3 regions of the Mesorhizobium sp. B3-1-9 genome follow, and region 2 is predicted to be linked to each of the others. Evidence: predicted binding sites of a transcription regulator. Region 2 holds the regulator's gene; each other region holds the start of a gene.

Region 1 (9,869 bases), on a different contig from region 2:
CGCTCGCCGGCGCCCCCCGAGGCGCGATTTTGCGTGACGGCTGGTGGACTACGCGGTCCGATCCGTGGATGCGGTCCGTGAGATCGTTTTCGCTACCAGCGTGTTCGGCACCAGTATGTCATTGCGACGTGCGAAGGCGACCAGGGTTGCCCGCACGATCTCCGGATCGACCTCACCGGCAATGCCGGCTTTGCAGGCGTTGAGCGCGACCGCATGAGCCCCGTTACGGCCGGGGGCGGGCCAGTCCTGAAGCAGGGAACATGCTTCCATCGCGTTCTCGATTGTCACCGGAAAACCCATTCCGACCAGGATTGTGACAGGTTGTTCAAAGCGCGTGTTTGTCATGACTTGAGCCTCTATCGATAGCGTTGCGACTGCGGCGTGCCGAGCAACGGGCCTGTCCGCAAGGACAACTCGACGCCCTGCCCGGATTCTGCCAAGACGCGAGATCCGAGCATCAGGTTCGGCTCTCCGCAGACACTCCCGATGCCGCGCCACGTGCGCCGACAGGATCAGCGTCGACGTCACCGTGCGCCGGTTCCAGCCCGCAGATTCGGCCATGTCCAGCAAGCCCGTCAGCAGCGGCTTGAGCGCCGTTCGGCATTCCTCTTCGTAGGCAAGGAATTCGCTCGGCGAGCATGCCGGGGCCGGAACGGTTCCCTCGCCGGTCATCACATTCATGATATTCTCCCCAATCGATCTGGCGATGCTCGCTCCCCACGTGGGGAGCGAGCATCGCCGGCGCTCAGAAATCCATTCCGCCGCCGCCCGGCATCGCCGGGACCGGTGCTTCCTTCTTAGGCTTTTCGGCCACCATGGCTTCCGTGGTGACGAGCAGGCCCGCGACCGAGGCGGCGTCCTGCAGTGCGGTGCGCACGACCTTCGCCGGGTCGATAACGCCCTGCGTATAGAGATCGCCGAACTCGTTGGTCTGGGCATTCCAGCCCCAGCCGAACTCCGCCTTCTCGCGCAGCTTGCCGACGATGATCGACCCCTCGGCTCCCGCGTTCTCGGCGATCTGGCGCACCGGGGTTTCGATCGCGCGGCGAACGATTTCGACCCCGGTCTTCTGGTCGGCATTGTCGACAGGGACGTTATCGAGCGCCTTTGCAGCCCTGAGCAGTGCGACGCCGCCGCCGGGCAGCACGCCTTCCTCGACAGCCGCGCGGGTCGCATGAAGCGCGTCGTCGACACGGTCCTTGCGTTCCTTGACCTCGACCTCGGTCGAGCCGCCGACGCGGATCACCGCGACGCCGCCGGCGAGCTTAGCCAACCGCTCCTGCAGCTTCTCGCGGTCGTAGTCCGAGGTGGTCTCCTCGATCTGCGCCTTGATCTGGGCGATGCGGCCCTGGATCTCTTCCTTGCGGCCGACGCCGTCGACGATCGTGGTGTTTTCCTTCTCGATCGCTACCTTCTTGGCGCGGCCCAGCATCTGGATCGTAACATTCTCCAGCTTGATGCCGAGGTCTTCCGAAATCGCGGTGCCGCCGGTGAGGATGGCGATGTCCTCGAGCATGGCCTTGCGACGGTCGCCGAAGCCCGGAGCCTTGACGGCCGCGACCTTCAGACCGCCGCGCAGCTTGTTGACGACCAGCGTGGCCAGCGCTTCGCCCTCGACGTCCTCGGCGATGATCAGCAGCGGCTTGCCTGACTGCACCACCGCTTCAAGCACCGGGAGCATGGCCTGCAGGTTGGAGAGCTTCTTCTCATGAATGAGCACGTAGGGCTCCTCGAGCTCGACGCGCATCTTGTCCTGGTTGTTGATGAAGTAGGGGCTGAGATAGCCGCGGTCGAACTGCATGCCTTCGACGACTTCGAGCTCGGTCTCGGCGGTCTTGGCTTCCTCGACCGTGATGACGCCTTCATTGCCGACCTTCTCCATGGCCTCAGCCAGGAAGCGGCCGATCTCGGCATCGCCATTGGCCGATATGGTGCCGACCTGCGCGATTTCGTCGTTCTTCGTCACCTTACGGGCGTTGGCCTTCAGCTCCGCGACCACTGCGTCGACGGCCTTGTCGATGCCGCGCTTCAGGTCCATGGGATTCATGCCCGAGGCCACGGCTTTGGCCCCCTCCTTGACGATCGCTTGCGCAAGAACCGTTGCCGTGGTCGTGCCGTCGCCGGCGATGTCGTTGGTCTTCGATGCCACTTCGCGCACCATCTGCGCGCCCATATTCTCGAACTTGTCCTCGAGCTCGATCTCCTTGGCGACGGTGACGCCGTCCTTGGTGATGCGCGGCGCGCCGAACGATTTATCGATGACGACGTTGCGGCCCTTTGGTCCCAGCGTCACTTTCACGGCGTTGGCGAGAATGTCGACGCCCCGCAACATCTTCTCGCGGGCTTCGGTATGGAATTTCACCTCTTTGGCAGCCATTGGATAACTCCTCTTTAGGCAGCTTTCATTGACTGGTTGACTGTTTGAAATAGCCCTCAGGCGGCCTTCTTCATTGTGGCAGTCTGCTCGATCACGCCCATCACGTCGCTCTCCTTCATGATGAGCAGGTCCTCACCGTTCAGCTTGATCTCGGTGCCGGACCATTTTCCGAACAGGATTCGGTCGCCGACCTTCACGTCGAGTTCGACCAGCTTGCCGCCGTCGTCACGAACGCCAGAGCCGACGGCGATGACTTCGCCTTCGCTCGGCTTTTCTTTGGCGGTATCGGGGATGATGATGCCACCCGCCGTTTTTTCGTCGGCTTCGATGCGGCGGACCAGGATACGGTCATGCAATGGACGGAACGCCATGTCGTTCTCCTTCAAGGACAAACAGGTTTTGAGGTTCCCCCGCACCGGACCGGCAATATCGGCCGGTGCGGGGCGACGCGACCCTCTCGGGCATCGCGCGCATATCGAGCTAGTTTTGGGATTTTCGGGTTTCAAGGGGCCTATGCAAAAAAATTGGCACTCGGCATATGAGAGTGCCAACAGACTGTTATCGTGCAGCTATTTCGTTCGAACGGGAGATTTTGCCGCTTGAATTTTCGCGACTCGCAGACAAAATTATCGCTGCTGCTGCCCATGGGACGGCAGCCTGGAACACGAACGCTATTCGAGGAGTTTTTGCAGACGGAGGACATCGATGAACCACCAGACGTTTTCGCCGATAATTTCCTCTCTTGCCCCCGAAACATCCGACTATTCGCTCGATCGCCTGCTGGCGCCGGCCAGGCATTTCAAGCATCCTGACGAGGTCTTGAAGGACGAGACGCTCGATCGTCAGGAAAAGCGGGCGATTCTGTCGTCCTGGGCTTCGGATGCCTGCGCTGTGGAATCCATGCCAGCGCTGCGTCAGCCGCCGGGTACCGAGCGGCCGGTAACCTTGGACCAGATTATGGATGCCTTGTGCAAACTCGATGTCGAGGCTGCGACGCCATATCCGGCAACCGATCATCGGCACATGTTTGACCGACTGGACGCATGAAATCGTAAGGAGAAGCATATGGTCAACGCGGTCAGCAGGGAGTTCCGACTGCAGATGGTTGGCTACGGGCTGACCACCGCCGAGATCCATTACCATCTTCCCGATCACCCGAGCCTGCTGCAGCTCTACGTCTGGCAAGAATATGACCTGGCGCCGGAGTTTCCGGAGCTGCAAGAATTCCTGGGCTATTGGGAGCGTGAACTGGTGGGCGCGCTGCATTCCGTGCGAGTCGCCCACCATCGCCTCATCCAACCTTCGGAATTGCGCGCCGTCGACGTGATCATTGCCATCCACTGAGCGTGGCGTCAGATCGCAAGCCTCCGGTCGTCCTCCTCGGACGGCATTTGCGGAGCGCGGAATGGCCATCTGCCGGTATCAGGCCGGCCCGTTTCGCCGCTTTCTTGAAAGCGTTATAAGCCTCACGGCCGCTGCGCCAGCCATCCAGCGCGTCGCGGCAGGCCCGCTCTGCGGCGCGCCAGCTGCGTCCCTGCGCCCATTCAGGCCATTGCTGATCCAGGCATTCCAATGCCTCGAAGCTGCTGGCGACCTTGCGCGAAGTGGCGGGAAATTCGAGCTTGACCGGTTCGGGAAACCGAACGTCGTTCATCACTTCCTCCGTTTGTTGTTCCAGTCTTTTTGCGAGCAAGCAATCGGGCGGCGCCATCGGCGAACGCCCCTTGTCGAGATGGTTGGCCGCCCATGCCGTGTCAAGGTTGCCGCATGGCCGGCGTTAAAACCGTTGAACCTCCCCATCGGCAGCCAGCAGCCCGATCGGCCCGGCGATGCCTTCGGGCGCCATGATGATTGCCGCTCTGCCTCTTGACGCGGTGGAATTGAATTCCCAGATCGATTTTGCTGGCGCCTGAAAGGGCCAGCGAAGGTCAAGGAGCGCCGCATCCTTGGCGCTCCTCGTATCTATATTGCTCAATGGAGGATGTAGCTATGAGAACGACATTCGACTTTACCCCTCTGTTCAGGTCGAGCATCGGCTTCGACCGCATGCTGAACGCGCTCGAGGCTGCGAGCAGAGGCGAGCCGATCGACAACTGGCCGCCCTATGACATCGCCAAGACCGATGAGGACGACTACCGCATCACCATGGCGGTCGCCGGATTCAGCCAAGACGAACTGACCGTCACGCAGGAGCAGAACATGCTCATGGTGTCTGGCCAGAAGGTCGGCGAGGACAACAGCCATTACCTGCATCGCGGCATTGCCGGCCGAGCCTTCCAACGCCGTTTTGAACTGGCCGATCACGTCAAGGTTGTCGGCGCCGGTCTCGTCAATGGTTTGCTGACGATCGATCTCAAGCGCGAGATTCCCGAAGAGATGAAGCCGCGCAGGATCGAAATCGCATCCGACAAGACGATGCCGAAGGTCGCGGCGAACCGGAAGATCGAAGCTGAGAGGCAGGTCGCCTGAGAGCTCGCTGATGGTCTTGCGCGCGCGGCATCGGGCCTCGCCCGGTGCCGTCGCGAAACGATTGGTCAAATCCAATCAACAGAAAGGAGAACAACAATGAGTGTACGTGATCTGATCCCTTGGAGACGGGAAAATAGCCGGCTTCCGAGCTTGTTTCGCGATGACGAGCGCGACCCCTTTCTCTCGTTGCATCGCGAGGTGAACCGCCTGTTCGACGACGCTTTTCGCGGCTTCGGCCCTGCGCTACCGGCCTTCGGTACGCTATCTTCATTCGGCAGCGGCTGGCCGAGCGTCGAGATTTCCGACGGCGAGAAGGAGATCAAGGTGACGGCCGAGGTTCCCGGTCTGGAGGAAAGGGACATCGAAGTGCTGCTCGATGACAGCGTGCTGACGCTGAAGGGCGAGAAGCGCTCCGAAACGGAGGACAGGGACCGGCAGTTCTCGGAGCGCTACTACGGCCGCTTCGAGCGGCGCATCCCCCTCGGTTACGAAGTCGAGGAGGGCGAGGTCGACGCCCGCTTCAAAAACGGTGTGTTGACGGTGAGGCTGCCGAAGACCGCGAAAGCGCAATCACAGGCAAAGCGCATCGAAATCAAGAGCTGACATGTGGCGCGGAAGGTCGCCGACAGGCCGGGCCTCCCGCGCCACACCTGCTCTACCAGGAAGAGAAATGCCTCTCAGCGACGAGCCGCATTCCGGCAAAGCCCGAACGAAACACGCGGGCGCCGTCGAGAACGATCGAGGCTGCCGCTAAAGAGGAACGCATGCTGCTCGATTGAGCGCGGCCTAATGGCGCGGCTCAGATATCGGTATGATGCCAGCGGCCAAGCTCTCCTCTTCGAGAGTATCTGTGACATCACCGACGCTGGCCCCCGCGTTGGGGTGAGTCCTCGCCAGTTCTTCTGCCTTGGATTTCACATCAAAGGAAGCTCGCTGCCGCTTTTTTGCTGCTGCTACCGCATCCGCAATCTCGACTGCCAGGGTGAGTGCCGGTATTAGACTTCTCCCGGATGCCCAGCCTCTACTCCCAAACATTGCAGACGTTCGGCCAACCCGACAGCTGTGCCGGCGACAGCGTCACCGAGCCGCCAGGCTCGGCCACATGAACTGTCCGTGGTTCATGCGCTTGGTGAACAGACAAAGACCGGTGACATCCCAGAACAGGATCTTCAGCAGCCAGGCATTCTTGCCGCGGAACACGAACAGATGCCTCGAGAACGGCTCCTTCTTCAGATGTTCCTGGATCAGCGTCGCGAGCCCATCGAGCCTTTGCGCATGTCGGTGTGACCCAAAGCCAGATGCACTTTCACGCCGGCCGGAACGACGATCATAACGCCTTCTCCGTGGCCGCCAGCTGCCGCTTCACCGCGGCCGCAGTGCTGCCAGTCGGCGCAAACACGCGCCGCCCATCATAAAGACCCCGCGCCAAGGCGCTAGGTGCCAAGGGCGGAAAGAAGCGCGCCGAGAACATGACGCCAGAGCGGCGCCGAGATCGTTAAGAAGGCAGCAGCGAAACACCGGGAAAATAGCAAGCACGTTCACTTTTGTGGTCGATGGAAGACCTTTGCGAGAAAATGGACGCCGTTGCGCCGAAGCCGGGCACGCGGTCCATGTAAGAAGCGTGCTGCGGACAACTCCTAACAACCGCAGGTCGATTAGATGACGCTACGGAAGAACGATTGCAGGACATCCAGGGAACGAAAAGCCCGCCGCTACCCAGTCGAGCGGCGGGCTTCCTGCGATTTCGTAAGCGGCTACACCCCTGAAAGGAGCGACCGCTTCCCCGGTTAATGCGGCGACCGCGCAACGGTCCCGACAATTTTAACCAACGTCAAAATTTCAAACTGAGACACTACCGATACGAGCGCGCGTTGCAAAGCGGCAGCTGGCCGAGAGGCTGGCAAAAGAGACCGGGATCACCGAGCAGCGGGCCGCTGAGCTAATACATCTGATTGGGACGGACTGGACCGCTTTGCTCCGCGAAGCGCAATTCCTGAAAAATCGGCATTGACAGTCCCCAGGCACTTGCGGATCTGGAACCGCCCGCTTGTCTCGATGTTATGCAACAGAAGGGACGTTGCAGCTTCCAAGGAGATGAGAACAATGAGGCAGATACTTTTAGCATCAGCGATAATGGCCATGTCCACGGGGCTGGGCTTGGCCCAGACCAACAGCACTACCACGAGTGGATCTTCTTCAAACACGACGACAATGCCCAGCGCTCAAGGCACCGACTCCACCACCACTAGCGGCACCAATTCCAATTCGGCAAAGGATTGTGCACCTGGCCAACAGACCGGCAGCGCAAAACAGGCGGCTCCGGGCCAGCAAGATACCAGCGCGAAATCAGCAGCCCCGGGCCAGATGAAAACAACCACCGAAGGGTGTTAGTCAACTCAAGCGAGCGGCGGCTTTTTCGTTTGATTTGTCTGCAACCAAATCCGCGCATCTGAGTCGGCAAGTGCTCAATCTCTACGGGGTGTAGCCGCTCACCACCCATCGCAGAAAAGCCGGTCGCTTACGCTTATTAGCTGCGACGGGCTTTGCAGATCACCGGATTGGACGGCCCGCTTATTTATCCTGATGCGCGACTGTCACTGTCCTTTCGCTACAGCATCTGGCGCACCGCCCGCGCTGTCGGGTGAAATCCGAAGTGGTCCCCAACGCCTCGGTGGTCTGGGCGGCATGCGCATGAGAGCTGAGACGCAGGGCTTCGGCAATGCACCTATCGCAAATGGCTCCCGGATACCTGCACCGTGACGAAGTCGTTTATCATCTGAGCAACGATCACGGCGGGCCGCCCCTCCCTTGCATTGCGCTAAGCATAAAGGCCGAGATTGACTGTCACTTTGCCCTCATCGACGCGGGTGACATCGCCTATCAGCTCGATTGGCTGGCCGTGCTTCACCTTCGACGTCCTGTCCATTACCGAATGGGGAAAGTCGTAGCTGGGGTCGACACGCTGATCCGGTCTTCGGTCACATACGCCCGCGCAGCGTCGCTGTGATGGCGACTTCGTCGCCGATGTTGAAAGAGCCCTTCGCCATTCTGGGATTCTGGGGCGGCCGGCGTATTAGTCAAGCAGTTGCTAATATATGTAACGCATATTGACAGTGGATAAGCTGACTGCGGCCGAAAAACGTGAGTTGCGAAACCGCAAGCAATTGCGTCGACGCGGCGGCCCAATGCCCTCTATTTGCGTAGCTCCTGAGCCAAGGCGTTAAGCGCCTTGGTCATGACGGCGACGGCTTCAAGGTTGATTGCAATTTCGACATCCTCGCCGATCGTCTGCAGCGTTAAGACCCCGACCTTGGTTATGCCGTCGTCCATCATTGCGATAGAGACACCAGTTGGCATGTGAGGCGGCTTGCGCAGCGGTTTATGCAGCATCTCGGGCTCCTTTCGTCGCAATTGAGAGACAGTGAACGAAAAGAGAACAAAATGTCAAGGGATCCCTTGACCACACAGGATTGCGTTCCTCATTTCACTCCTATGCCTGAGCAACCCGAGAAGTGGCCGAGAGGTGCTCCCTGGACCTTGTCGCATGCCCACGACGCAGGGCAGGTGGCGGGGATCCGCTGCGCCCGCTGCAACATCACGCGCTACTACAAGCCGATCGAGTTGCGAGAGGTCATCGGCAACGTCACGATCGACGAGGTGAGGGGCAAAGCCCGCTGTCAGAAGTGCGGCGGCCGAGAGTGGATGAGCGCGCAGCTATTTCACGCGACCGGCGAGCAGGCCCACACGATCCGCTTTCGGCGGCTTGTCGAAATCCGGTGGGAGAAGCGGGTGATCTGGCGCGATGAGTAAAGGACAGCAGGAGCGGCCCGGCAGGCTGGCAGCTGCCAGCAAACGCCGGGCCTGGCCGATGGGTCTCGGGGGCGAGACACGGCACCGGCTAACGACAACCAGCGCGCTAATTCCCGCGCCGTCTGGCTCTTCATCCTGGCACGGTTTCACACGGATTTTCGGCCAATCTGGCGAGCCGCCGATCTCTCAGCCACAGGGATTTCTTGCTTTCCCGTCTCTCATGGCGAGCATCAAAAGCGGCCGATTGGCCTTGCATCGATGCGATGGCATAGTCGGCTCTGTTGGTTCGATAGTCTTCCTTTTGGATGGTCATTGGTATTCCTCCCGCGCGGCTTTTCCCTCCAAAATGACGGCCAGAACCAATAGCCGCCAATGCATCGCAGGAGTCTACAAATTGAGGATTGTACTAAAATGATACACACCCGCGCGGAGCAGCAACGTTTCAGCGGGTGCCTGACGCGGGCGTAGCGGAACGGCGATTCCAGCTTCTAACAGTGTTCAATTCGTCGATGCAGACCGGGCCGGATGCGCCGCAGTCGCCCACGCAACGACGACGCGTGCAATCACCGGCCCGAGCGCTTTTTACCGGCGATCCCTCTGGCTTGGCCCCAGGCTTGCGAACCGAGTCCGCTCGCCTTCGCCAGTGCCGACCGCTGCGCGGCATAATTTGGCGCTACCATCGGATAGTAACAAGCCAAGGCCCCATTTCTCGCGGTACTCGTCGGGCGTCAGGCCGTGCAACGCAAGATGCCGCTTCAGCGATTTGAACTTCTTCCCGTCCTCGAGGCAGATGATGTAGTCGGGGAGCACCGATCGCTTCGGATTGACCGTGGGCGCCAACGCAGGTTGCTCTGGTGCCTTGGCTGGCGAATGCCGGATGTATCGAGAGAAGCAATGAGGTCGGGCAGCCCCGATACGGGGAGGGGATTGTTGCCGACATATGCGGAGACGATGTCTGCGGTTAAGTTGATTAGCTCGTTGTTTGGGTCTGGTCGGCCAAGTCGTTTTCTATCCTGCTAGTCACCGGCCGGCCAATCGGAAGCTTCGCCGCACAATCAGAGATACGTGGCCGGGTTGCCTTCGAGGAACAGAACATGACGGCGCGCGCCCCAGGCAAAGCAGATGGCCCAACTCAACCAATCCTCTAATGCCGAAGGTTCTTCCGATCTGAGCGACAGCGATCCCGCCGCCTGATCAGCTACTTTGTGCGCAT
Region 2 (9,869 bases):
GGCGTCGTGATTGGTGCCGGCCGATTCGACCTCGATGCCGCGGCGTTTGGAAAACACCTGCTCGGCCGTCGGACTGCGCAGCCGGTTCTGGCTGCAGACGAAGAGGATTTTCTTCAAGAAGCTACCGTGCCAGATCCGCCACCACCGCATCCAGCACGATCATGCCGGCGGTCGTGGCGCGCAGGCGAGCGTTGCCGACCGGCGCCACCAGTCCCTCCTCCTGCAGCACCGAGAGCCGCGCGCTCGAAAGACCGCGCCCGGCGAGCGCCTCGTATCGCTGCAGGTCGATGCCTTCGGCGAGCCTTAGGCCCATCAGCAGGAACTCGTCCGCCTCTTCGGAACGCGTCAAAATCTCGCCGCCGGTGACGCCGTGCCCTCTGGCCTCGACCAGATTGGCCCAGGTCTCCGGCATTCTTTCCGCTATCGTCACCGTGCGGCGGCCGTTCTCGACGAAGCGGCCATGCGCGCCCGGCCCGACGCCGACATATTCGCCGTAGCGCCAGTAGGTGAGGTTATGCCGGCTCTCGGCGCCGGGTTGGGCGTGGTTGGAAATCTCGTAGGCCGGCAGGCCATGCGCCGCCGTCACCTCCTGCGTCAGCGCGTAGAGGTCGGCGGCGTGATCGTTGTCGGGCAGCGTGAATTTCCGCGCCGCGTAAAGCGCGTGGAAGGGCGTGCCCTCCTCGATGGTCAGCTGATAGAGCGAAAGATGATCGACGGCATAGCCGATCGCCTGCTCCAGCTCCGCCTCCCACGCCTCCGGCGTCTGGCCGGGCCGCGCGTAGATCAGGTCGAAGGACAGACGCGGAAAGATCTCGCGCGCCAAGCCGATGGCGTGCAGCGCCTCCTCGACATTGTGCAGCCGGCCGAGGAAGCGCAGATCCTTGTCGTTCAGCGCCTGCACGCCCAGCGAGACGCGGTTGACGCCGGCGGCGCGGTAGCCGCGGAAGCGCTCGGCCTCGACCGAGGATGGGTTGGCTTCCAGCGTCACCTCGATGCCGGCCGGCACCGTCCAGTACCTCGCCACGGCCTCCAGGACGGCAGCCACCGTTTCCGGCTTCATCAGCGACGGCGTGCCGCCGCCGAGGAAGATGCTGGTCACCTCGCGCGGGCCGGTGCGGTCGCGCATGGTCGCAAGCTCCGTCTCGAAGGCGCGGGCAAAACGCTCCTGGTCGACCGGCTGGTGGCGGACATGGCTGTTGAAGTCGCAATAAGGGCACTTGGCCGCGCAGAACGGCCAGTGGATGTAGACGCCGAAGCCGGGGGTCCGGTCGAGCGGTATGGTGACCGCGCTCATGCCGATCCTGGTCGCGCCAGATCCAGGCGTGCCAAATCCAGGCGTGCCAGATCCAGGCGTGCTTGCGCGAATTTCTGGAAGGCGCGGGCGCGGTGCGACAGCGCCGTGGCCTGGCCGGGCTTCCAGCCATGCTTTTCTTCCGCGCTCATCTCGCCGAAAGTCTTGTCGAAACCGTTGGGCAGGAACACCGGATCGTAGCCGAAGCCGAGCGTGCCGCGCGGCGGCCAAACAAGCGTGCCTTCCGCTTCGCCGCGATAATATTCGGCTTCGCCGTCCGGAAATGCCAGGCAGATGACGGCGACGAAGCGGCCGGTGCGCTTCGAGGGCTCGGTCGCGCGAGCTTCCTGCAGTGCCGTTTCCGTCTTTTGCATGGCCATGCCGAAATCCCTGCTGCCATCGGGCTTCTCGGCCCAGTTGGCGGTGTAGACCCCCGGCGCGCCGTCGAGCGCGTCGACGCAGAGGCCTGAATCGTCCGACAGCGCCGGCAGGCCGGTGGCCTTGGCGGCTGCGTATGCCTTGATATAGGCGTTCTCCTCGAAGGTGGTGCCGGTCTCGTCGGGTTCGGGCAGGCCGTATTCCTTGGCCGATTTCGCCTCGAAGCCGAACGGCGCCATCAGGTCGGCGAATTCGCGCAGCTTGCCTTCATTGTGGCTGGCGACGACGATCTTCTGTCCATTCAGGGAATGCATCAAAAACCCCAGATCCTTGGCTCGGCGAACTCGATCGAATTGCCCGACGGGTCGCGGAAATAGATCGAATGCCCGCCCTGCGGCCACTCGAAATCGCTTTCGATGGCGATGTTCCTGGCCGCGAGATGCTTGCGCCATGCGGCGATCTCATCGGCGGTCGCGGCGAAGCAGAGGTGCCCTTCGCCGGCCGTGCCGTGCGGCGGCACCTTCAGCCTGGCGTCGGGCGCCGGCGGGATTTTCGTCGCCTCCGCGTTGAAGAGAAGCAATACGCCGTTGCCGCAGCGGAAAAAGACGTGGCGCCCTTCGATCCTGCCCAAGGCTTCGAGGCCGATGATGTCGCGGTAGAAGGCTTCGGCGGCGTGCAGGTCTGTGACATAGAGAGCGGATTCCAGGATAGCGGAGGGTATCACGAGGCCCCCCTCTCTGCCCTGCCGGGCATCTCCCCCTCAAGGGGGGAGATTGGCAGCTTCGGCGAAGGCGCCATTCTTGCAACGCTGGCGATTGGCGAAAGCGGTCGCGACATCTGATCTCCCCCCTTGAGGGGGAGATGGCCGGCAGGCCAGAGAGGGGGGCCCAGGCTCGGCATTGGAAATCCTACGCCACCGCCATCTGCTGCAAGCTCACCAACCGCGAGATACCCTTCTTCGCCAGCCCCATCAGCGCCGCGAACTGCTCCTCGGAAAAGGGCTCGCCTTCCGCCGTACCCTGGATCTCGACGATGCCGCCCTTGCCCGTCATGACGAAATTGGCGTCGGTGCCAGCCGAGGAATCCTCGATATAGTCGAGATCGATGACCGGCTGGCCGTCATGGATGCCGCAGGAAATCGCCGCGACATGGTCCTTCAGCACCTTGGAAACGCTCACCATCTGGCGCGCTTCCATCCAGCGCAGGCAATCATAGAGCGCCACCCAGCCGCCGGTGATCGAGGCGGTGCGGGTGCCGCCATCGGCCTGGATGACGTCGCAATCGACGGTGATCTGCTGCTCGCCCAGGGCCTGCAGGTCGACCACGGCGCGCAAGCTCCGGCCGATCAGCCGCTGGATCTCCAGCGTGCGGCCGCTCTGCTTGCCGGCGGAGGCCTCGCGCCGCATGCGCTCGCCGGTCGAGCGCGGCAGCATGCCGTATTCCGCCGTCACCCAGCCCTTGCCGGAATTGCGCATCCAGGACGGCACTTTTTCCTCCAGGCTCGCCGTGCACAAGACATGCGTGTCGCCGAACTTCACCAGGCACGAGCCTTCGGCATGCTTGGAGACGCCACGCTCGAAGGAGATGGCGCGCATTTCGTCGGCTTGGCGTTTGGAGGGGCGCATTCGGCCTTCTTTCTTGTCGTTTCCGGAATCGTGGCCGGCTTGTAGACGCATGCGGGGCAAGTCGCAAAGGAAAAGGACGCCGCGCGGGAAAACGGGCCGCGCGACTGCGAACGCGCCACCGGTGACCGCAAACGCGGCACCGTGTGACCGCGAGCGCGGCACCGGGTTGCGCCGCCGTAGCTTAAGTCTATATCTTTCGGAAGGAGGTTTCTCGCCGGAATGAACAAACCAGTCGATCCGACGTCGCAGTCGCCGGTACTTCAGTCACTCGACATGCGCTCGCGCGATATCTTCCGGCGGATTGTCGATTCCTATCTGCGCGACGGCGAGCCGGTCGGCTCGCGCAGCCTGTCGCGCATCCTGCCCTCCTCGCTGTCGCCCGCCACCATCCGCAATGTGATGAGCGACCTCGAGCATCTGGGGCTGATCTACGCGCCGCATGTTTCCGCCGGGCGGCTGCCGACCCAGACCGGGCTGCGCTTTTTCGTCGACGCCTTCATGGAGCTGGGCGACCTTTCCGACGACGAGCGCCGCGTCATCGAGGCGCAGGTGCGCGCCTCCGGCTCGGGCGCGACGCTGGAGCATATGCTGACCGAGGCCAGCCAGATGCTGTCGGGCATGTCGCGCGGCGCCGGCCTCGTGCTCGCCTCCAAGCACGAGGTGGCGCTGAAGCACATCGAATTTATCCAGCTCGAGCCCGCAAAGGCACTCGCCGTGCTGGTGTCGCAGAACGGCGATGTCGAGAACCGCGTTGTCGATCTGCCGGCCGGCATCACCGTGTCGCAGCTGCACGAGGCCTCGAACTTCCTCAACGCCCATATCAGGGGGCGCACGCTTGCCGAGGCGCGCATCGAGATCGCCCGCATCAAGGACGAGACCAGAACGGCGCTCGACACGCTGTCGCAGGATCTGGTCGAGAAGGGGCTGGCGGTCTGGGCCGGCGCCGAGAGCGGCCTGCCGGCGCGCCTCATCGTGCGCGGCCGCGCCAACCTCCTGGAAAACGTCACCGCCCAGGCCGATCTTGAGCTCCTGCGTCATCTGTTCGAGGATCTGGAGACGCAGGACGGGCTGCTGCAGCTGCTCGACCTCGCCGAGGAAGGACCTGGCGTGCGCATCTTCATCGGCTCGGAGAACAAGCTGTTTTCGCTGTCCGGCTCGTCGCTGGTCGTCGCCCCCTATCGCGACAAGGACGCCCGCGTCATCGGCGCGCTTGGCGTCATCGGCCCGACCCGCCTGAACTACGCCCGCATCGTGCCGATGGTCGATTACACCGCGCAGCTGATTTCACGAATGCTGCGCTAGGTGTATCGCTATACAGGTGATGTCGGCCCGACCTGAATCTCGACACAGCTGAGGGTGCAAAGGAGAAAAACATGGCGCTGGAATCGCTCAAGGCCCAGATCAGCCTGCTGCTTGAGGAGATGGTGAACCAGCCCGAGGACGAGCACGAGATCCAGGAGCAGCTGCGCGAGAAATTGCGGGAGATGCGCGCAATGGGTCTGCCCTTGCCGGCGGACCTCGTCGAGTTGGAAAAGCGCCTCGACGACGATCTGGATGCCGAAGAGGCCTGAGCCCGAGGCCCGTCAAATCCGCGTGCGCAAGCTTCTCTTTTCGATCGTTTGCCCAATATGTCCTGGCTCTGGGCGCCTGATCGATTGAGGCGCGCTGGCAGACGACGGAGGACAGCCATGATGCGGATCGCCGGCCTTGCGGGCCTCGCGCTGGTCTTTGCCACCGGCGCCTTTGCGCAGCAGGCCGATCAACCCCTGCTCAGCGGTGAAAAGGCCTTCGGCGATTGGAAGGCCGACCGCCCGGGCGTGCGCCGGCTGCTGAAACCTGAGGATTTGCCGAAACCCGATGTGACGGAGTCCGCCTCGAACGGCGGCGGCGTCACCGATCGCCCCGAAGGTGCCAAGCCGAAACTTCCGCCCGGCTTCTCCGCCGAGCTGGTCGCTTCCGGTATCGACAGTCCGCGCGTCGTGCGCGTGGCGCCGAACGGCGACCTCTTCGTCGCCGACAGTCGGGCGAACCAGGTCCGCGTCTATCGCCTTGCGGAAGGCGGCGCGAAGCCCGCGCAGAAGTCGGTCTTCGCCAAGGGCCTAACTCGGCCCTACGGCATCGCCTTCTATCCGCCGGGCGACAAGCCGCAATGGGTCTATGTCGCCAACAGCAACAGCGTCGTCCGCTTTGCCTATCGCGACGGCGACCTGGAAGCGTCGGGCAAGCCGGAAACCATCGTCGCCAAAGTCCCCGCCAGCCATCACTGGACGCGCGACATCGCCTTCTCGCCCGACGGCAAGACGCTCTATCTGTCGGTTGGTTCGGGCTCCAACATCGCCGAGGACATGGGCGCAAAGCCGAAGGGCGGTGTCGAGGCGTGGGCGAGATCGCAGCCGCTGGGCGAGGCCTGGGGTCCTGAACAGGGCCGCGCCGACGTGCTGGCCTTCGATCCCGACGGCAACAACCGCAGGACCGTCGCCACCGGCCTGCGCAACTGCTCCGGCATGACCGTGCAGCCGGCGACGGGCGCGCTCTGGTGCGTCGTCAACGAAAGCGACGAGCTTGGCGACAACATCCCCTTCGAATACGCGACCGCCGTGAAGGACGGGGCCTTCTATGGCTGGCCCTGGTATTACATCGGTGACAACGAGGACCCGCGCCACAAGGGCGCGCGCCCCGACCTCGCCGGCAAGGTCACGGTTCCGGATGTGCTGATGCAGGCGCATTCGGCGCCGCTCAACATCGCCTTCTACGACGGCGGCAATTTCCCGGCTGACTACAAGGGCGATGCCTTCGTCGCGCTGCACGGTTCGTGGAACCGCAACGTCCGCACTGGCTACAAGGTGGTGCGGCTGAGATTCAAGGACGGCAAGCCGACCGGCGAATACGAGGATTTCGCCACCGGCTTCGTCATTTCCGACGACGCGGTCTGGGGGCGGCCGGTCGGCGTCGCCGTAGCCAGGGATGGCGCGCTGATCCTCACCGAGGACGGCAACGGGACCATCTGGCGCATTACGCATGGCGGGTAGGTCCCCCACCTCGTCATTCCAGGGTCTGCGCGCGTCGCTCCGCTCCTTGCTCCGCCCTGGAATGACGACAGGACTGATCGTTTCGGCCAATCTCCAAGGTATGCGGCGTCCCACAAAGGAACCAGCTCCCGGTCGAACTGGCGCAACGAATCCCATTGTGAGGGAATTACCGTCGAACTGGCATCATGATAAAAGCCCGGCTCTCGACAGCGGTCCCCGCAGGACTATACGCCAGGCCAGAACCATGACACTCACCGGATTCCTCGCTTACAGCGCCGCCCTCGGCGTCGCCGCCGCCATTCCCGGCCCGGGCGTCACGGCGCTTGTCGCCCGCGCACTCGGCTCCGGCTTCCGTTCGTCGCTCGCCATGTCGTTCGGCCTGATGCTCGGCGACCTCACCTATCTCACCGCCGTGGTGCTCGGGCTTGCTTTCGTCGCCCAGACCTTCGGCATGGTCTTCCTCGCCATCAAATGGGCCGGCGTCGCCTATCTCGCCTTCCTCGCCTGGCGCTTCTGGACCAGCGGCATCACGCCCGAGACCGTCGAGGCGCGGAAGGCCAAGGGCGGTCTCGTGTCGAGCTTCATCGCCGGGCTGACGGTGACGCTCGGCAATCCCAAGACGATGATCTTCTATCTCGCCATCACGCCGACCATCGTCGACCTGAAGACGATCACGCTCGCCGACTACGCCATCCTTGCGATGCTCACCGTGGCGGTGCTGTTCGTGGTGCTGGTGCCTTACCTGGCGTTGGCCGCCAAGGCGCGCTGGTTCCTGAAATCGCCGCGCGCGCTGAAGGTTCTGAACCGCACCGCCGCCGGCTTCATGATGGGCGCGGCCGCGGCTATCGCGGCGAGGCAGTAGGCTCCAATCTCAACCCGTCCCGGATTCAGCCAAACCATTCCTGAAACCCGCCGCGGCGGAAAATGCTTTTCCGGTCGTGGGCGCTTTTGAGCAACCGCCCCACTCGGATATTTTCGGTCGCCGGCCTATCTTGCGCGGCTGAAAGCCCTATTCTGTTTTTGCCTGTGCCATTGCCTTGGGAGCGAACCAATGAACAAGCCCATCACCTCCGCGCGCGTGCCCGGCCGCGGCCGCGTCTTCAATTCGATCACGGAGACGATTGGCGACACGCCGCTGGTCAGGCTGGACAAGTTCGCCAGGGAGAAGGGCATCGTCGCCAATCTCATGGCCAAGCTCGAATTCTTCAACCCGATCGCTTCGGTCAAGGACCGCATCGGCGTCGCCATGATCGAGGCGCTGGAGGAGGCTGGCAAGATCGCGCCCGGCAAGACCACCCTGATCGAGCCGACCTCCGGCAACACCGGCATCGCGCTCGCCTTCGCCGCCGCCGCCAAGGGCTACAAGCTGATCCTGACCATGCCGGAGACCATGTCGGTCGAGCGCCGCAAGATGCTGGCGCTGCTCGGCGCGGAGCTGGTGCTGACCGAAGGCCCGAAAGGCATGAAGGGCGCCATCGCCAAGGCCGACGAGCTCGCCGCCACACTGCCCAACGCCATCATCCCGCAGCAATTCGAGAATCCGGCCAATCCTGAAATCCACCGCCGCACCACGGCCGAGGAAATCTGGAACGACACCAATGGCGAAGTCGACATTTTCGTTTCCGCCATCGGCACCGGCGGCACCATCACCGGTGTCGGCCAGGTGCTGAAGAAGCGCAAGCCTTCGCTGCAGGTCGTGGCGGTCGAGCCGGAGGCCTCGCCGGTGCTGTCGGGCGGCCAGCCCGGTCCGCACAAGATCCAGGGCATCGGCGCCGGCTTCGCCCCGAAAATCCTCGACACCTCGATCTATGACGAGGTCGTCAGGGTTTCGAACGAGGATTCGGTCGCCAATGCCCGTCTCGTCGCCCGCCTCGAAGGCGTGCCGGTCGGCATCTCGTCGGGCGCAGCACTCCAGGCGGCCATCGTCGTCGGTTCGCGGCCGGAGAACAAGGGCAAGAACCTCGTCGTCGTCATCCCCTCCTTCGCCGAGCGCTATCTCTCGACCATCCTGTTCGACGGGCTGGGGGCTTAGGGCGCGCAAAAGCCCCAGCGCCGAGATCCTTCGCGCCCCCCTCTGCCCTGCCGGGCATCTCCCCCACATGGGGGGAGATTAGCAGCTTCGGCGCCTGGTTCGATTTTACAACGTCGGAGATTGGCGAAAGCCGGCGTGGCGGCCAATCTCCCCCCTCGTGGGGGAGATGTCCGGCAGGACAGAGGGGGGCGCTGTCCCTCCGGCCTCAACAGATTGCCTAACCCCCAACAAGCTTCGCCTTCTCGCCCTGCAGGAAACGCCGCAGCGCCGGGTCGCGCTCGAGGCCGATCGCCCGGTCGTAGGACTGGGCCGCCTGCTTGATGTTGCCGAGCCTGGCCAACAGCCCGGCGCGAGCGGCCCAATAGGGCTGGTAGTCCTGCAGCCGCTTGTCCTCGCCAAGCACGTAAAGCGCCGCCAATCCAGCCGTCGCACCCTCGGTTTCGGCGATCGCCACCGCGCGGTTGATCGCCACCACCGGCGAGCCGGCCACGGCCTGCAGCGCTTCGTAAAGCTGGCGGATCGCCGTCCAGTCCGTGCCGCCGCCGCGCCGGCGCGCCGTATGGGCGGACTGCACGGCGGCCTCGAGCTGGTAGCGGCCGATTATGCTCCTTTGCGCGGCGCGCACCAGCAAGGCTTCCGCCTCGTCGATCAGGCCGTCGTCCCAGAGCGCGATATCCTGCTCGGCCAAAGGCACGAAATCGCCTTCCGGGCCGCGCCTCGCCGAGCGGCGCGCCTCGGCGAACAGCATCAGCGCCAGCAGCCCGAGCGCTTCCGGCTCGTCCGGCATCAGCGAGGCGACCAGCCGACCGAGCCAGATGCCTTCGGTGGCGAGGTTGCGCCGCCGGCTATCGGTGCCGGTCGGGTCCGACCAGCCTTCGGCGAAAGTGGCGTAGATCGCCTCCAGCACAGCGCCCAGCCGCTCGCCCAGCTCCGCCTGCTCCGGCACGCGAAACGGAATCCCGGTTTCGCGGATGCGCACCTTGGCCCGCACCAGCCGCTGTCCCATCGTCGCCGGCGAAACCAGGAAGGCCGAGGCGATCGTCGCGGCGTCGAAACCGAGGATCGTCTGCAGGATCAGCGGCGCGCGCACGCTGGCCTCGATCGCCGGATGGGCGCAGGCAAACATCAGCCGCAGCCGGTCGTCGGGCAGCTCCTCGCCGCGCATGCGCGCCTCCATTTCCTCGGCCATCAGCTGCAGATGATCGCGGGCCGCCTCGCCGGTCAGCCGCCGCCGCACCGCGTCCACGTCGCGCCGGCGCGCCACCGCGAGCAGCCAGGCTTCCGGCTGGGCCGGGACGCCGGTTCGCGGCCAGCGTTCGAGCGCGGCCGCGAAGGCGTCGGCCAGCGCGTCCTCGGCGCCGGCGACGTCGCGCGTGCGGGCCGCGAGCCAGGCCACCAGCTTGCCGTAGCTGCGCCGGGCGGCCGCCTCGGCCGCCGCCCGCGCGATCTCGGAGCGATCATCCATCACAGGGTTCGCTATGCGGCGGCTATGTACTCGGCCATTTCCCAGATCG
Region 3 (9,869 bases), on a different contig from region 2:
GGCTTAACTCCCCAGGTCTAGCCGCAACGGGGCGGCCGGCGAAGCGGTTTCGGGAGCAGGCGTTGGGGCGCGGACAGTCGGATCAGGCGGTTCGCGGACCGCAATTTGCCAGGAATCTCGACTGGAACCGCGCATTTCAAGTACAACGCCTCCGCCGAGATGGCGCTTTCCGGCTCGGGGGAGGTGCCTGCCGGCGGCGTTGACTGGACGCCGCTGCTTTCGCGCCGGCCGCTGCAACCGGACACGCGCCATGTTTCTCGCGTGGCAGAAACGAGCGGGCCGGTTTCCTGCTGGCCGAGCAAGGTATTTCGGTCGACCTCGCGGAAAGGCTGGTCGCTGCGCGGCCTCTAGCGGATGGGCCGTCGCTTCCTTCGTTGGTGTCGATCTGGAAGGCGTGAAGGCCATGCTGGACGGACCGGGCAATGAAGGCTGAGGGAAAGCTCGCGGCCGGCCTGAAGGCGTTGCGGCGACTTATCTTCACGGCGAAGCGATTTCGTTTCGGAATGCCGATCAAACGTTGATCGCCCCGATAATCCTCGCAAAACAGGAAAGGGCGCCTCTGGGCGCCCTTTCCGTATCAGCTTGGTAGCCTGGATTAGAAGTCCATGCCGCCACTCAAGCCCGTTTGCGGGCTTGAGCAATGTTAGTTGATGGGCGTGCTTTATGGACTTCTTAGAAGTCCATGCCGCCCATGCCACCCATGCCGCCGCCAGGCATACCGCCGGGCATGCCGCCAGCCGACTCCTTCTTCGGAGCCTCGGCGATCATGGCTTCGGTGGTGACCAGCAGGCCGGCGACCGAGGCCGCGTCCTGGAGAGCGGTGCGCACGACCTTGACCGGATCGACGATGCCCATGGCGATCATGTCGCCATATTCGCCGGTCTGGGCGTTGTAGCCGAAGGTCGCGCCCTTGTTCTCCAGGATCTTGCCGGCAACGATCGATGCTTCCGCACCGGCGTTGGACGCGATCTGACGGGCCGGAGCCTGCAGGGCGCGACGAACGATGTTGATGCCAGCGGTCTGGTCGGAGTTGGCGCCGGTTGCCTTGATGTTCAGCGAAGCGCGCAGAAGCGCGACGCCGCCGCCGGGAACGATGCCTTCTTCGACGGCCGCGCGAGTCGCGTTGAGGGCGTCATCGACGCGGTCCTTCTTTTCCTTGACTTCGATCTCGGTCGCACCGCCGACGCGGATGACGGCAACGCCGCCGGCCAGCTTGGCGAGACGTTCCTGCAGCTTCTCCTTGTCGTAGTCCGAGGTGGTCTCCTCGATCTGCTGCTTGATCTGGGCAACGCGGCCCTGGATCTCGGCCTTCTTGCCGGCGCCGTCGACAATGGTGGTGTTCTCCTTGGAGATCGACACCTTCTTGGCGCGGCCGAGCATGTTGAGGCCGACATTCTCGAGCTTGATGCCGAGGTCTTCGGAAATGACCTGGCCGCCGGTGAGGATGGCGATGTCTTCCAGCATGGCCTTACGGCGGTCACCGAAGCCCGGCGCCTTGACGGCGGCGATCTTCAGGCCGCCGCGCAGCTTGTTGACGACCAGCGTGGCCAGAGCCTCACCTTCGACGTCTTCCGAGATGATGACCAGCGGCTTCGAGGTCTGCACGACAGCCTCGAGGATCGGCAGCATGGCCTGCAGGTTGGAGAGCTTCTTCTCGTGCAGCAGGATGTAGGCGTCCTCGAGATCGGCGACCATCTTGTCTGCATTGGTGACGAAGTAGGGCGACAGGTAGCCGCGGTCGAACTGCATGCCTTCGACGACTTCGAGCTCGGTCTCGGCGGTCTTGGCCTCCTCGACGGTGATGACGCCCTCATTGCCGACCTTCTGCATCGCTTCGGCGATCATCGAGCCGACCGAGGCATCGCCATTGCCGGCGATGGTGCCGACCTGGGCAACTTCTTCCGAGGTCTTGATCTTCTTGGCGTTCTTGATCAGCGTCGTGACGACGTCGCCAACGGCGAGGTCGATGCCGCGCTTCAGGTCCATCGGGTTCATGCCGGCGGCAACCGCCTTGTGGCCTTCCTGGACGATCGACTGCGCCAGAACCGTTGCGGTCGTGGTGCCGTCGCCGGCGATGTCGTTGGTCTTCGAAGCGACTTCGCGGACCATCTGCGCGCCCATGTTCTCGAACTTGTCCTCGAGCTCGATTTCCTTGGCGACGGTGACGCCGTCCTTGGTGATGCGCGGGGCGCCGAACGACTTGTCGATGACGACGTTGCGGCCCTTGGGGCCGAGGGTGACCTTCACCGCGTCGGCGAGGATGTTGACACCGCGCAGCATGCGCTCACGGGCATCGCGGGAGAATTTTACGTCTTTGGCAGCCATGTTTTAGCTCCTGGCAGGGGCTCGGGAAGAGCCCGAAGATGAAGATTCAGGTGAGGCCGATGATCAGCCGATGATACCCATGATGTCGGATTCCTTCATGATCAGAAGGTCTTCGCCATTGAGCTTGACTTCGGTGCCCGACCACTTGCCGAACAGGATGCGATCGCCGGCCTTGACATCCAGCGGCACGAGCTTGCCTGCTTCGTCGCGGGCGCCGGAACCGACGGCGATGATCTCGCCTTCCTGCGGCTTCTCCTTCGCCGTATCCGGGATGATGATCCCGCCGGCGGTCTTGGATTCGGATTCGACCCGGCGAACGACCACGCGGTCATGAAGCGGGCGGAACTTGGACTTTGCCATGTTTTCTTCCTCGAATGAGAACGGTGAGAACTGTTCCTCCATCCGGCGAGGCCGGATATGGGTTAGCACTCACCAAAGACGAGTGCTAACGTGGCGCTGAAATAGGCCGGCGCCTTGCCGGAGTCAAGGCGCGCGCAAGGGGGAGGCGACGCGAAATTTTTCTCACGCGGAACGCCAGCCCGAAAAGCACCGGGTGTCGCGAGGCGCCGACGAGCAATCTCGTCCGTCAGTCCCGGCGCTTCGGCGACCGCAGCACCAGCAGCGGGCAGCGTTCAGCGAGCCCGTATGTGCCGGTCGAGGCCAGCCGGACATCATCGAAGAAGGTCTGGGCTTCCTCGATGAGTGCTGCCGCGGGGGCGAAATTGTAGATGACCGACGAGTTGCGGTAGACGTCGATGGTTCCGATGACCGGCAGCTCCCATCCTGTGCGAGCCGCAAGCTCTTCGCGATCCGGAAACAGCGCTTCGAATTGTTCGAGGATGCCCCTCACCGGTATCGTGTAGTCAGGCGCGCCGCCGATTGCGGTCATCGCCACGCGCCATTTGAGCTCGTGGAAGGTTGCGACGCCACCGCTCAGCGCCAGGGCGCGGATATCCTTCGGGTCGTCTGGAGTCCCGGGGGAAGCATAAAGCCTTATGCCGGCGCGCCCGTCTGCTTTCAGCGCACGCGCGATCGAAGCAAACAGTGTGCGCCTGAGGTTCGCGGTGCCGATGACCGAGAGGCATCCATCGCCGATCAGCGCATCGACGCTCGCGCCGGGAAACGGCAGGTCGAACCAGTCGCCTTGCACCGCCTTGCGCGTTTCGGTGTCGCCTGGCCAGATGCCGGCAATCATGTCGGCGGATTCGTCGACCGCCGTCATACTGGCACCCAGCCCGGCGAGCTCCGGCGTCACGCCGAACATCACGACGTGCGACCGGGCAAGGTCGAGCTCGCGGTCGTAAGTTTCGACCACCTCCGCCGGCGGCCGCAGCGGTGAGCCGAGCAACTGCCAGTGCTTGCGAATTGCATTCCAATGTTGCGTCATGCAAACCCCAGCCTAGCAGCGCGTTGTATTCGATCGAATAATCGACGACGCTCGATAAGCCAAGTGAGGGGCGGGCATGGCGCGCATCGCGGTGATCACGCACGAGTTCGACCGCTTCCAGAGCCGGCGCGGACTGCTGATGCGCCGCGATAGCCCATATATGCTCTTCGACCTGCTGGAAGAGCTGAAGCGCCGCGGCCATTCGGTCCAGATATTGAGAGGCACCTCGGCGAAGCCGGCCGCCGACATCGCGGTGTTGCATCTCGACGTGACCGTGACGCCGCCCGACTATGTCGATTACGCGCGGCGCTTTCCCTTCTGCCTCAACCTTGGGACGGCCGACATTTCGAAACGCCGCATCAGCGGCGCCGTGATTGGCCAAGGCGACGACTGGCAGGGGCAGGTCATCGTCAAGAGCAGCCTCAACCATTGGGGAACGCCGGAGCAGCAGCTGAACCAGCGCGCGCGGCGCGCCGGCAGGCCGGAGCCGTTTCCCGGCGTCGAACCTTTCGACAAATACGAGATCCATGCCTCGCTCGCCGACGTTCCGGCCGAGGCCTTCGAGCGCCAGAATCTGGTCGTCGAGAAATTCATTCCCGAGCCGGAGCCGGACGGTTTTGCCGCCCGCTTCTGGCTGTTCTGCGGCGAGCGCGAGCGCTGCACCCGCCATGTCTCGCCGCAGAGCCTCGTCAAGGGCGACGACACCATCCGCCGCGAGGCGGTTTCGGTTCCGGACGAGCTGCGCGCGCTAAGGCGCCGGCTCGGCTTCGACTACGGAAAATTCGACTTTGTCATGCACGAGGGCAGGGCGGTGCTGCTCGACGCCAACAAGACGCCCGGGCGAGCCAGGAACCTGTCGAGCTTCATCGCCGCCGGCAATGCCAACCTTGCCGACGGCTTCGAGGGACTGATCCGCCAGGTCACCTAGATGTTCATGCCGCCTGACACTTCGATGCGCTGGGCGTTGACCCAGCGATTGTCGTCCGACAGCAGCGAGGCGATCATCGGGCCGATGTCGTCGGCAACGCCGGCGCGGCCGAGCGCGGTGACGCCGGCCACCATGCGGTTGATCTCGGCGTTGTCGCGCACATGGCCGCCATTGAAGTCGGTGGCGATGGCGCCTGGCGCCACGGTGTTGGCGGTGATGCCGCGCGCGCCAAGCTCCTTGGCGAGGTAGCGCGTGAACACCTCGATGCCGCCCTTCATCATCGCGTAGGCCGACGATCCGGGCGCGGCGAAACGGGCGAGCCCGCTCGAGATGTTGATGATGCGGCCGCCATCGTCGATCAGCGGCAGCAGCGCCTGGGTGAGGAAGAACACGCCCTTGAGATGGGTGTTCATCAGCGTGTCGAATTCCTCTTCCGTCGTCTCGGCGATCATCTTGCGCAGGCCGGTGCCGGCATTGTTGACGAGATAGTCGAAGCGGTCGCGCTGCCAGGTTTCGTGAAGCGTCTTCTTCAGCGCCTCGACGAAAGCCGGGAAGCTGGCGATGGCGCCGGTATCCAGCTCAAGCGCGGCGGCCCGGCCCCCGGCGGCCTCGATCTCGGCGATTGCCGTCTTCGCCTCATCGGCGCGAGAGCGATAGGTGACGATGACGTCTACACCCTTGCGGGCGAGGTTGAGCGCGGTGTTGCGGCCGAGGCCGCGGCTGCCGCCGGTGATGAGGGCAATGGGACGAGTGGTCATGGCGAAATCTCCTTCTTCTTGGATGGAGATGCATATACTCGCCTGATCGCCCGATATAATCGGGCATGGATTGCCAACACTATTCAGCCTATGCGAACAATCGGCGATGGATCGGTTTGACAGCATGCGGCTCTTCACCCGCGTCGTGGAACGCCACAGCTTTACCGCGGCTGCCGCCGATCTCGGCCTGCCGCGCTCCAGCGCCACCGCCGCGATCAAGCAGCTTGAGGAGCGGCTCGGCGTGCAACTGCTCCGCCGCACCACGCGCCACGTCACCACGACGCTCGACGGCGAGGCCTATTACCAGCGCTGCCTCGGCATCCTCGCCGACATCGAGGACGCCGAGGGCACCTTTGGCGCGCATGAAGTGCGCGGGCGGCTCAGCATCGACATCAACGGCCATTTGGCCCGCACCCTGGTCATCCCGGAACTGCCGGCGCTGCTCGCGCGCCATCCCGGGCTCAGCGTGCATATCGGCGAAGGCGATCGCTTCGTCGACCTGGTGCGCGAGGGCGTCGACTGCGTGGTGCGTGCCGGAACGCTTCCCGACAGCGACATGATCGCGCGCCGCATCGGCATGGCGCGCGAAGCGACACTCGCCAGCGCCGCCTATATCGAGCGTCACGGCCTGCCGAGCACCCTGGACGAGCTCGCCGGGCATATGATGATCGGCTTCGTCTCGTCGCGCACCGGCCAGGTGATGCCGCTGGAATTCACCGTCGACGGCAAGATCCGCGAGGTCGTGCTGCCATCGCGCGTCACTGTCTCCAATTCCGACACCGCCGCCGCGCTGGTGCGCCAGGATTTTGGCCTCTACCAGGCGCCGCGCCGCCGCTTCGCCGCCGACATCGAGGCCGGCCGGCTGGTCGAGGTGCTGCCCGGCAACCCGCCGACGCCGACGCCGATCTCGGTGCTCTATCCGCGCAGCCGACAATTGTCGCCACGGGTGCGGGTGTTCGTGGACTGGCTGGTGGAGATCCTGGGGCCGAAGCTGGATGTGTCTTAGGAGATCTTCGCAATGCTGGCGGGACAGCGCGCCCCTCTGGCCTGCCGGCCATCTCCCCCACGAGGGGGGAGATCAGCTGTCGCGCCGGCTTTCGCCACTCTCCGACGTTGAAGAAAGGGCGCCGCCGGCGAAGCTGCCAATCTCCCCACCTGTGGGGGAGATGTCCGGCAGGACAGAGGGGGGCGCGAAGGAACTCCACGGTTCCATTCTTCAGCAAGCCGAGACCTACAGAAACAACCGCAACTGCGTGTGAATGATCGACCGATAGTCGTCGATCGTGCGCCGGCCTTCTTCCTTGTCCTGCGTCAGCGCCAGCCGCACGACGCCGCCGGCAAGCTGGAAGATGAGGAACACGACGCGCCCGAACGCCTCGCGCCGCTCCGGCTCGATCATCGGACCGACATGGTCGCAGAACATCTTCGCCTGATGCCTGGTCTCGGCGATGTCGAGATGCTGCAGCGCCTTGTCGGCCTGGATGGCGTTCTGCAGGTCCTGGATGGCCGGGACGGCGGCGACGCGGGCATAATAGTCGTCGAGCAGGCGGTCGGCCGCCGCGGTCACGTCGCCCAGCCCGCCTATCCCGGCGATGATGGCGCCGAATCGCGCCCGGCTTTCCTCGGAAAACCGCTCATAGAGCATCGCCAGGATCGCCGACTTCGACGGAAAATAGTGGTAGACGGTGGCGATCGGCCCGCCGGCCAGCGCGCCGACTTCCTTCATCGTCACCGCGTCGATGCCCTTTTCGCCGATCAGCCGCATGGTGGTGGCGAGGATCGCGTCGATGCGCTCGCGGCTGCGCTCCTGCTTCGGCCTGCGCCGCGGTTCCGTCGCCGTTCGCCTTGTCTGCGTCATGCGCCAAATCCCGTGGGAGCTCGCGAATTCGTGGTTGACAAGAAACATGATCAAGTATCAGTTTCGTGAAATACTGACAACTTGTCAGTTTTTCGATCGAGCTGCAAGGGAGGGGCACTCGTGACCGCATCGCAAGCCGCGCAGGCGGAAAATGACGACTGGCTTGTCGGCAATCCGACCGGACTGCAGCTCGCCTCGGCGCTGTGGATCGGCTCGGTCGGCCTGCTCATCCTTGGCCTGCAGCCGGTGCTGCTCGGCGCGCTCTACACCGAAGGGCATGTCACCGGCGACGAGCTCGCGCTGATGGCCACCGCCGAGATGATCGCCATCGCCATCGGCTCGGGCGTAGTGGCAATGCTGCTCCCTGCCAGGAACATGCGCCGGAAGAGCGCGGTGCTGCTCGTGCTGCTCGCGCTCGCCAATGTCTGGACCGCTTATGCCGGTACTCCCAATGCGCTGATCGGCGCGCGCGCGCTGGCCGGCTTGGCGGAGGGCGGGCTGGTCGCGGTCGCCACCGAATTGATCGCCCGCTCGCGTCGCGCCGAGCGCATCGGCGGCTATTTCGTCACGCTGCAGACCTTGGCGCAATGCGCGCTGGCGCTGATCCTCGCGCTTTATGCCGTGCCGCGAGCTGGCTCGGCCGGCGGCTTCATCGCGCTCGGCATCGTCTGCCTGCTGTCGCTGGTCGTGGCCTGGACCGTGCCGGACGACTATGCCGACCTGCCAAAGGAAGAGCAGTTTGCCAATGTGGCGACCGTGCCGGCGATCACCGCGCTGCTGTCGATCTTCTGCTATTTCATGTTCTTCGGTGCCGTCTGGGCTTTCCTCGAGCCCATCGGCGCCCAGTTCGGCATTGATGGCCGCACCGTCGGCCTGATGGTTTCGGCGAGCCTTGCCGCGCAGGTGCTCGGCGCCATGACCGCGACGATCTTCGAGGCGCGCATCGACTATCGTTTTGCCATCACCGCCATCGGGGTCATCGCGGCGATCAGCTCCGTGCTGCTTGCCTCCGGCCCGGGGCTTTCGACGTTCTGGGCCGTGGCGCTGGTGATGGGCTTCATCCTGCTCTTCATCGTGCCTTACCAGATCCGCCTCGCCATCACCGCCGACGAAACGCGCACCGCGGCACTCCTGGTGCCGGCCGCGCAACTCTTCGGCCTCGCCATCGGCCCGATTGCTGCCTCGCTTCTGATCGACGGCGAGAATTTCCGGCCCGTGCCCGAATTCGCCGCTGCCACTGCCTTGGCGAGCGTACTTTTGCTCGGCGTCTTCGTGCTGGTCGCGCGCCGGCGCGGCCGGGCCTGAGCGGGAGGATTGGGATGGCAGCCGCCTGGAGCAACTGGTCGGGCTTCGTCACGGCTTCCCCGCAATTGATCGCGACCCCGGCCGACGCCGGCGAACTGGCCGATCTGGTGCGCTCGGCGCCCGGACCGCTGCGCGTCGCAGGCGCCGGCCATTCTTTCACGCCGCTGGTGCGGTCCGACGGCACCATCGTTTCGCTGGAGAAGATCGAGGGGCTGGTCTCGCATGACGCTGTCGCCAACCGGGCGCGGGTAAGGGCGGGAACCAGGCTCGGCGCCCTGATGCGCATCCTGCAGGACATCGGCCAGGGCCTGCCCAACATGGGCGACATCGACCGCCAGGCGATCGGCGGCGCGCTGGGCACGGCAACGCATGGCTCCGGCCCGACGCTCGGCGCCTATCACACGCAGTTGGAGGCGGTGCAACTCGTCGACGGACAAGGCAAGCTGCGTGGGTTCAGCAGGGCCGACGACCAGGATATGATCCACGCCACCGGCGTCGCGCTTGGTGCCTTCGGCATCCTCACCGAAGTGACGATGAACAACATCGCGACCTACCGGCTGCGCCGCCGCAAATGGGTGCTGCCGGTCGGCGACATGCTCAAGGACTTCGAGTCGATGATGGCGGCGCATCGCTCGGCCGAGTTCTACTACATCCCCTTCGCCGACTACGTGCAGTTCATTGCCAGCGATCTCAGTGGCGCAGCGCCGACGCCGCGGCCGACCGAGGACGACGAGGAAGGATTGGCGACGCTGCGCAAGCTGCGCACCGCTTTGCGCTGGCTGCCGTCGCTGCGCCGCGCGCTGATCAGGGGAGCGGTGAAGAAAGTGGCCTCCGAGGACTATGTGCAGGACTGGCTCAACGTCTACGCCAGCGACCGTCGCACCAAATTCAACGAGATGGAGTACCACCTGCCTTACGAGGAAGGTCCCAAGGCGTTGGCCGAGATCATCGCGCTGACGGAGAAGCACTTCCCGGAAGTCTATTTCCCGGTGGAGGTGCGTTCGGTGGCGCCCGACGAATTCTGGCTTTCGCCTTTCTACAAAAGGCTGACCTGCTCGATCGCCATCCACCACGATGCGGCCAACGACCCGCTGCCCTTCATGCGCGCCGCCGAGCCCATCTTCCACAAGTATGGCGGCAGGCCGCATTGGGGCAAGATGCACGGCCTGAAGGCAACGGATTTCAAGAAGCTTTATCCGCGCTGGGACGACGCGATGGCGGTGCGGCGCGACATCGATCCGCAAAACCGTTTCGTCTCGCCTTACATGGCCGGCCTGTTCGGCATCCAACAATGAGCGCCTATTTCGC

What was found. Region 2 encodes HrcA, which represses chaperone genes, less so after heat shock. Its sites were predicted from a motif close to GTTAGCACTCNCNNNNNGNGAGTGCTAAC; they were not measured.
Region 1: a site for HrcA is predicted at 2,901-2,929, ahead of FJW07_RS20275 (co-chaperone GroES). Genes of this name have one in related genera too.
Region 3: a site for HrcA is predicted at 2,747-2,775, ahead of groES (co-chaperone GroES). Genes of this name have one in related genera too.

What each region holds. Positions count from the first base shown of each region.
Region 1 covers NZ_VFTJ01000011.1:103,628-113,496, reverse strand. The annotation lists gene FJW07_RS32115 (DUF982 domain-containing protein) at 49-681, opposite strand; gene groL (chaperonin GroEL) at 746-2,377, opposite strand; gene FJW07_RS20275 (co-chaperone GroES) at 2,434-2,748, opposite strand; gene FJW07_RS20270 (hypothetical protein) at 3,083-3,424, shown strand; gene FJW07_RS20265 (usg protein) at 3,443-3,721, shown strand; gene FJW07_RS20260 (DUF982 domain-containing protein) at 3,705-4,088, opposite strand; gene FJW07_RS20255 (Hsp20 family protein) at 4,367-4,846, shown strand; gene FJW07_RS20250 (Hsp20/alpha crystallin family protein) at 4,943-5,449, shown strand; gene tnpB (IS66 family insertion sequence element accessory protein TnpB) at 5,924-6,052, opposite strand; gene FJW07_RS20230 (hypothetical protein) at 8,039-8,236, opposite strand; gene FJW07_RS20225 (hypothetical protein) at 8,411-8,656, shown strand; gene FJW07_RS20220 (hypothetical protein) at 8,787-8,969, opposite strand; partial or broken gene FJW07_RS20215 (MucR family transcriptional regulator) at 9,220-9,627, opposite strand.
Region 2 covers NZ_VFTJ01000022.1:51,927-61,795, forward strand. The annotation lists gene FJW07_RS27255 (low molecular weight protein tyrosine phosphatase family protein) at 1-117, opposite strand, end outside; gene hemW (radical SAM family heme chaperone HemW) at 122-1,294, opposite strand; gene rdgB (RdgB/HAM1 family non-canonical purine NTP pyrophosphatase) at 1,291-1,983, opposite strand; gene FJW07_RS27270 (VOC family protein) at 1,983-2,393, opposite strand; gene rph (ribonuclease PH) at 2,578-3,294, opposite strand; gene hrcA (heat-inducible transcriptional repressor HrcA) at 3,514-4,596, shown strand; gene FJW07_RS27290 (hypothetical protein) at 4,668-4,865, shown strand; gene FJW07_RS27295 (sorbosone dehydrogenase family protein) at 4,983-6,323, shown strand; gene FJW07_RS27300 (LysE family translocator) at 6,568-7,185, shown strand; gene cysK (cysteine synthase A) at 7,375-8,355, shown strand; gene FJW07_RS27315 (RNA polymerase sigma factor) at 8,573-9,820, opposite strand; gene FJW07_RS27320 (YciI family protein) at 9,832-9,869, opposite strand, start outside.
Region 3 covers NZ_VFTJ01000003.1:165,586-175,454, forward strand. The annotation lists gene groL (chaperonin GroEL) at 673-2,325, opposite strand; gene groES (co-chaperone GroES) at 2,389-2,685, opposite strand; gene FJW07_RS07100 (class I SAM-dependent methyltransferase) at 2,912-3,712, opposite strand; gene FJW07_RS07105 (hypothetical protein) at 3,789-4,640, shown strand; gene FJW07_RS07110 (SDR family oxidoreductase) at 4,637-5,398, opposite strand; gene FJW07_RS07115 (LysR family transcriptional regulator) at 5,505-6,404, shown strand; gene FJW07_RS07125 (TetR/AcrR family transcriptional regulator) at 6,630-7,256, opposite strand; gene FJW07_RS07130 (MFS transporter) at 7,377-8,561, shown strand; gene FJW07_RS07135 (D-arabinono-1,4-lactone oxidase) at 8,576-9,856, shown strand; gene FJW07_RS07140 (alanine racemase) at 9,853-9,869, shown strand, end outside.